Regions from separate parts of the Nocardiopsis sp. B62 genome, predicted to be linked through region 1. Evidence: riboswitches for the same ligand, from Rfam matches in the RefSeq annotation. Region 1 holds a riboswitch; the other holds the start of a gene.
What was found. A riboswitch is a leader RNA that binds a small molecule or an ion and turns the genes downstream of it on or off. The one in region 1 is predicted to bind cobalamin.

Region 1 (3,416 bases):
CCCGGGATCCAGCGGGCGCGCTGTTCGTCGTCGCCGTAGCGGTCGACCATCCAGGCAACCATGTTGTGGATGGACAGGTACCCGGCCAGGGACGGGCAGCCGGTGGCCAGGGCCTCGAAGACGAGGGCGCCGTCGAGTCTGGTCAGGCCCGTGCCGCCGGTGTCCTCGGAGACGTAGAGGCCGCCCATGCCGAGTTCGGCGGCCTTGCGGAGCACGTCGACCGGGAAGTGCTTGGTCTGGTCCCACCCGACGGCGAACGGTGCGAGGTGTTCGTCGGCGAACCCGCGCGCGGTCTCGGCCAGCGCGCGCTGTTCGTCGGTGATCGCGGAGGTCACCGGACGACCGGGATCGTGAACTCCGCGCCCTCCTTGACCCCGGAGGGCCAGCGCGAGGTGACGGTCTTGGTGCGGGTGTAGAAGCGGACGGAGTCGGGTCCGTGCTGGTTGAGGTCGCCGAAGCCGGACCGCTTCCACCCGCCGAACGTGTGGTAGGCGACCGGGACCGGGATGGGCACGTTCACGCCGACCATGCCGGTGTTGACGCGCTGCGAGAAGTCGCGGGCGGTGTCGCCGTCCCGGGTGAAGATGGAGACGCCGTTGCCGTACTCGTGCTCGCTGGGCAGGCGCAGGGCCTCCTCGTAGTCGGCCGCGCGCACCACGGTCAGCACGGGGCCGAAGATCTCCTCCTTGTAGACGCGCATGTCGGGGGTGACGCGGTCGAACAGGGAGGCGCCGGTGAAGAAGCCGTCCTCGTGGCCCTTGACCTTGAGTCCGCGGCCGTCGACCACCAGTTCGGCGCCCTCCTCGACCCCCAGCCCCACGTAGGCGTCCACGCGGTTCAGGGCGTCCCCGGACACCAGGGGCCCGAAGTCGGCGTCGGGGTCGTCCGAGGCGCCCACGGTCAGCCCGGCGATGCGTTCGGTGAGCTTGGCGACGAGGGCGTCGGCGGTCTCCTCGCCCACCGGGACGGCCACGGAGATGGCCATGCAGCGCTCACCGGCGGACCCGTACCCGGCGCCGATCAGGGCGTCGGCGACCTGGTCGAGGTCGGCGTCGGGCATGACGATCATGTGGTTCTTGGCCCCGCCGAAGCACTGGGCGCGTTTGCCGTGCGCGGTGGCCGTGGAGTACACGTACTCGGCGATCGGGGTGGAGCCGACGAAGCCCACGGCGGCCACGCGGGGGTCGGTGAGCAGGGTGTCCACCGTCTCCTTGTCGCCGTTGACCACGTTGAGCACGCCCGGCGGGAGTCCCGCCTCCAGGAAGAGCTCGGCCAGACGGAGCGGGACCGAGGGGTCGCGCTCCGAGGGCTTGAGGATGAAGGCGTTCCCGCAGGCCAGCGCGGGCGCGGCCTTCCAGAGCGGGATCATCGCCGGGAAGTTGAACGGGGTGATGCCCGCGACCACGCCCAGGGGCTGGCGCAGGGAGTGGACGTCGATCCCGGCCCCGGCGTTGTCGGTGAACTCGCCCTTGATCAGGTGCGGGATGCCCGCCGCGAACTCCACCACCTCCAGTCCGCGCTGGAGGTCGCCGTGCGCGTCGGCGACGGTCTTGCCGTGCTCGGCGGACAGGGTCCGGGCGAGGGACTCGCGTTCGGGTTCGACCAGTTGGAGGAATTTGAGCAGGACCCGCGCCCTGCGCTGGGGGCTCCAGGCACCCCATTCGACCTGCGCCCGCTCGGCGTCGGCGATGACCGCCTCGGTCTCCGCCCGGTCCGCCAGGGGGACCCTGGCCTGGACCTGGCCGGTGCTGGGGTCGTACACGTCGCCGAAGCGACCGCTCCGACCCGGGACGTTGGTGCCATGCACGAAATGCGTCAGCTCGCTGACCATGCGTGTTCGCTCCATCCTCGTGGACCACACGAATCTCCGGCCGCGAGCGGTGGCCTGACTTCCGGACGTTCTGCCCGGTCACAGTGGCGGGACCGCGCTGGATTCGCACCAGCTTCCCCGCTCCACGGCTCCCTCACCATATAGTTGGACGTCCTACTAAATCCAGCCCCCTCGCGCTCCCGATCCCCGCGCACTCCGGGGTTGTGGCGCAGAGCGGAGGGTTAGCGTGGGCCCCGTGTGCCGGTGCCCCGCTCGGGAACCGCCCGATACACCGGCGTGCGGAAGGCCGGTCCCCCATGTCCGACTCCACGACCCGGGCGTCGGCGGCACCGCTCGGCGGGCGCTTCTGGGCCTTCTGGTCCGCGTCCCTGGCCTCGAACCTGAGCGACGGCGTGGCGATGATCGCCGTGCCCTGGCTGGCCTCCTCCCTGGCCCCCGACAGCGCGGCCCTGGTGGCCGCCGTCGCCACCGCCGGGCGGCTGCCCTGGCTCCTCCTGGCGCTCCCCGCGGGCGTGCTCGTGGACCGCCTGCCCCGGTTCACGCTGATGGTCTCCGCCAACACGCTGCGACTGCTGCTGTGGGCGCTGCTGGCCCTCGTGGTGTTCTCCGGCTGGGCCTCGATCCCCCTGCTCACGGCCTTCGCGTTCTGCTTCGGCGCCCTGGAGGTCTGTTACGACACCGCCGCCGAGACCACAGTGACCGCGCTGGTTCCCCGGGAGTCGTTGGAGCGCGCCAACGGGCACGTCCGCTCCGGGGCGATCGTGGCGCAGGAGTTCGCCGGGCGCCCGCTGGGCGGGTTCGTGCTGGCCCTGGGCCTGTTCGTGCCGTTCCTGTTCAACATCGCCGCACTGCTGGTGTCGGTGGTGGCGCTCCTGAGGGTCCGCGCGACCTCCCCCGAGCCCGGCGACGCCGGACCCGCGGAGGGTTCCGTTCCCAGGGCACCGCGAGGACCGCGCGGGGTGTGGGCGGACGTGGTCGAGGGCGTGCGGGCCCTGTGGAACCAGCCGCTGCTGCGCGCGGTGGCGGTCATCGCGGTGTTCGTGAACACGGCCTACACGACCCTGCTCTCCACCCAGGTGCTGTTCGTGCGGGACACGCTGGGGCTCGGACCGGCCGGGTTCGGCCTGCTGATGGCCTTCGCCGCGATCGGCGGGGTGATCGGCGGACAGGTCGTCTCCTGGCTGCGCTCCGTCCTTGCGCACGGGACGCTGCCGACGCTCTGCCTGGCCGGGAGCGGACTGCTGTACCTGGTGGTGGCGCTGCTGCCCCTCACCCCGGTGGTGGCCGGGGTGTACTTCCTCAGCGGCGGCCTGGTCCTGGGCTACTCGGTGGCGATGACGTCGATCCGTCAGCGCGTCACCCCGGACCACCTGCTCGGGAGGGTGAACGCCGCCATGCGCACGGTCAGCTGGGGCATGAGCGCCGTGGGCATGGCGGCGGGCGGTGTCCTGGTGGCCGCCCTGACCCCCACCCTGGGCCAGGCTGACGCGCTCCGTGTCCCCTACGCACTGGTGGGCGCGGTCAGCCTGGCGGTGGTGGCGTGCTTTGGCCGACGGCTCGTCGGTCTGGTGCGTGAGCACGACGT
Region 2 (3,416 bases), on a different contig from region 1:
CCGCGAGCCGCAGCGAGGTCTCGATCTCCTCGACCGAGGGCACCCGGGGCGAGTGGATGTCGTACACGCCCGGGCCGATGCCCCGCTTGTAGCCGCGCTGGCCGAGGGCCTCCACGAGCTCCATGCGCGAACGGGCCGCCTCGACACTGGTGACGTCGGCGTCCAGCGCCTCGATGCCGCCGACGATCTGGTTGAACTCCGAGTAGCACATGTGCGTGTGGATGGTGGTGCTGGCCGCCACCCCGGAGGTGGCCAGGCGGAAGGAGTTCACCGCCCAGTCGAGGTAGGCCTGGCGCTGCTCCTCGCGCAGGGGCAGCAGCTCACGCAGGGCCGCCTCGTCCACCTGGATGTGGCGGATGCCCGCCCGCTCCAGGTCCGCGACCTCGTCGCGCAGGGCCAGACCCACCTGGCGGGCGGTCTCACCCAGCGGCTGGTCGGTACGGACGAACGACCAGGCGAGCATGGTGACCGGTCCGGTCAGCATGCCCTTGACGGGCTTGTCGGTGCGCGACTGCGCGTAGGTGATCCACTCGACCGTCATCGGTTCGGGGCGCGAGACGTCGCCGAACAGGATCGGGGGACGCACGCAGCGCGAACCGTAGGACTGCACCCAGCCGCGCTCGGTGGTCGCGTAGCCCTCCAGCTGCTCGGCGAAGTACTGGACCATGTCGTTGCGCTCGGGCTCGCCGTGGACGAGGACGTCCAGGCCGATCTCCTCCTGGAGCGCGATGACGCGGTCGATCTCCGAACGCAGGGTGCGCTCGTACTCCTCCGTGGCCAGCTCGCCCCTGCGGTGCGCGGCGCGGGCGCGGCGCAGCTCGGCGGTCTGCGGGAAGGAGCCGATGGTGGTCGTGGTGAGCGTGACGTCGGTGGGAGCGCCACGGTCCTCGGGACGCTCGTAGGCGTCCTGGCCCAGAGCGTCCAGACGGGCGCGCACACGGGCGTCGGTGAACGACGGGTTCCCGGTGGCGGCCGCGTCGAACCCGGCGTCCTCGCCCTCGGTGAGGACCCGGCCGAGCAGGGCCACCTCCGCCGCCTTCTGCTTGGCGAAGGCCAGGGCCGCGCGCAGCTCGGGGGCGAGCGAGGTCTCGGCGTCCAGGTCGATCGGCACGTGCAGCAGCGAGCAGGAGGTGCTCACGGTGAGCTCGTCGGTGAGGGCGAGCAGAGTGCCCAGCTCAGCCACGGCGGCGGGCAGGTCCGTGCGCCACACGTTGCGGCCGTCGACGACGCCGGCGACCAGGCGCGTGGAGCCCAGGCCGGAGACGGCGGCCAGATCCTCGACGCCCTCGGAGTCGGTGACGAGGTCGAGGCCGACGGCCTCCACCGGGGAGTCCTTGAGCACGCGCAGGGCGGCGGCACCGATGGAGCCGAAGTAGGTGGAGACGAGGAGGGAGGGACGGTCGGTGAGGGCGCCCAGGCGCTGGTAGACGCGCTCCAGGTGGCCGACGGCGGCGCGGCCCTCGTCGGTGGCCAGGATCGGCTCGTCGAGCTGGACCTCGGAGGCCCCCGCGGCCCGGAGGTCGGACAGGAGCCGGGCGTAGGCGTCCAGGAGCTGGTCGAGGAGCTCGATGGGCTCCCAGCCCTCGGGAGCGTCGTCGGCGGCCTTGGCCAGCAGGAGGAAGGTCAGCGGTCCGACCAGCACGGGGCGGGTCTGGAACCCGGCCTCCGAGGCCTCGCGGAACTCGGTGACGGGCTTGTCACCGACCAGGCGCGGACGGGTGCTGGGAGAGAGCTCGGGGACGAGGTAGTGGTAGTTGGTGTCGAACCACTTGGTCATCTCCAGGGGCGGGGCGCCCTGTTCGCCCCGGGCGAGCGCGAAGTAGCGGCGCAGGTGCTCGTCCCGCTCCTCGGCCTGTGCCGGGGAGGAGAAGCGAGCGGGAACGAGGTCGAACAGGACCGCCGTGTCCAGCACCTGGTCGTAGAAGGAGAAGGTGTTGGACGGCAGGTCGTCCACCCCCGCCTCCCGCAGCTGGGCGTAGACGCCCAGGCGGAGTTCGGAGGCGACGGTGTCGAGCTCGGTGGCGGTGGTGTCGCCCTTCCAGTAGGACTCACTGGCGCGCTTGAGTTCGCGGTCGGGGCCGATGCGCGGGTAACCGTGCACGGTGGAACGCACGGACGGCCCGGAGGCCGGGGTGCTGGGCATGGAGCTTCTCTCCCTCGTCGAAAGCCGGGTACCGGCCGCGAGGCGAGCGAGGACGCGGACACAGCGAGGAACGCCTCGCGGCGCATGGCTGTCTCCGCCCTCGGCCCTCCCTCGGGGCACGGGACCACCGACGGCACGGGTGCGCCGCCGGGCGGAGGCAGGTCTTCGGACTCGTGGGCTCCTCCGGCGTTACCGCCGGGCCTCCTACTGGTCGACGCTTCCCGGTTTCCGACTTTTCCGGTCGGATCACCAGTGCTTATGACGACGTTCGTTCCCACTCACCGCTGCGGGGCAGTCCCGGACTCGCACCGGGTTCCCTCTTTCGACACGCAACGCCCGCCCCGGAGGGGTTCCGGGGTGACCAAGGGTGGAGCGTGTACCTTCCACGGGTGCAAGTATAGGGAGCGCCCCCTCCGCCCATGCACTCGGCGTGGCCCTTGCCCACCCGGCGTCAACCCACGCCGGGAGCGGCATCACAACCGACAACCAGCGTTACGTGGGGGAGCGCTCCCCCGCCTCCCCCACGAACGTTCGTCTGACGATGAACGTGGAGAACCCCAGGTGAAGCAGCAAGACCGGCAGACCATGGCTCCCGACCAACCCCTTCTCACGGTCGCGATCGCGATGGTCGTCCTTCTGGGGCTGGTGCTGTCGGCGGCCCGACCACCCGGACTGTTGGAGGACAGTGCTCTGGCGGGCGGCGACGGCGCTCAGCCGACCGAGAACGGGGATCGGACCCCGGCCACAGGCGAACCCGACCAACTGACCACGGTCTCCCCCGACGCGGTTCCCGGAACGGAGGAGGTCACCCTCCCCTATGAGGGAGGGGCGGACGTCTCCGTCACCTACCCGTCCATCCCGAACGCCGGGCCGCTGTCCGACTTCCTGGACCGCACCCTGACCGCCCAGGTGCACGCCTTCGAGGCGGCCAACCCCGGGGCGCGCGCGTTCCTCGGTGAGTGGGGGCTGACCGCGGCCGAGGACGGGATCGTCGGTGTGCGGATGACCACCACCGAGACGGACTCCGAGGAGACCCGGGAGGGTCACAGCACCTACTGGTACGAGGTCGACACGGGCGCGGTGCACGGCTCCAGCCGCCTCCTCGCCGGACAGGCGGAGCTGGCCGAGCTCAACGAGCGGGTGCGCGAGGCGGTGTCCGACACCGACGCCTCACCCTCGGCCCTGTATCCGATCAGCTCGCTGTACGACTCGGTGGGCTTCAACCCGGACGGCGACCTCGTGGTGGAGTTCGACGCCGGGCAGGTGGCCCCGG

Region 2: it holds a riboswitch for cobalamin, as region 1 does, so the genes downstream of both, metE (5-methyltetrahydropteroyltriglutamate--homocysteine S-methyltransferase) here and KBX21_RS02595 (CoA-acylating methylmalonate-semialdehyde dehydrogenase) in region 1, are expected to answer to the same signal.

The regions. Positions count from the first base shown of each region.
Region 1 is NZ_JAGPXK010000002.1:120,508-123,923, reverse strand. Features, by position in the region: gene KBX21_RS02600 (acyl-CoA dehydrogenase family protein) at 1-335, opposite strand, end outside; gene KBX21_RS02595 (CoA-acylating methylmalonate-semialdehyde dehydrogenase) at 332-1,831, opposite strand; cobalamin riboswitch at 1,859-1,979, opposite strand; gene KBX21_RS02590 (MFS transporter) at 2,128-3,416, shown strand, end outside.
Region 2 is NZ_JAGPXK010000023.1:87,018-90,433, forward strand. Features, by position in the region: gene metE (5-methyltetrahydropteroyltriglutamate--homocysteine S-methyltransferase) at 1-2,143, opposite strand, end outside; cobalamin riboswitch at 2,300-2,480, opposite strand; gene KBX21_RS21020 (polysaccharide deacetylase family protein) at 2,729-3,416, shown strand, end outside.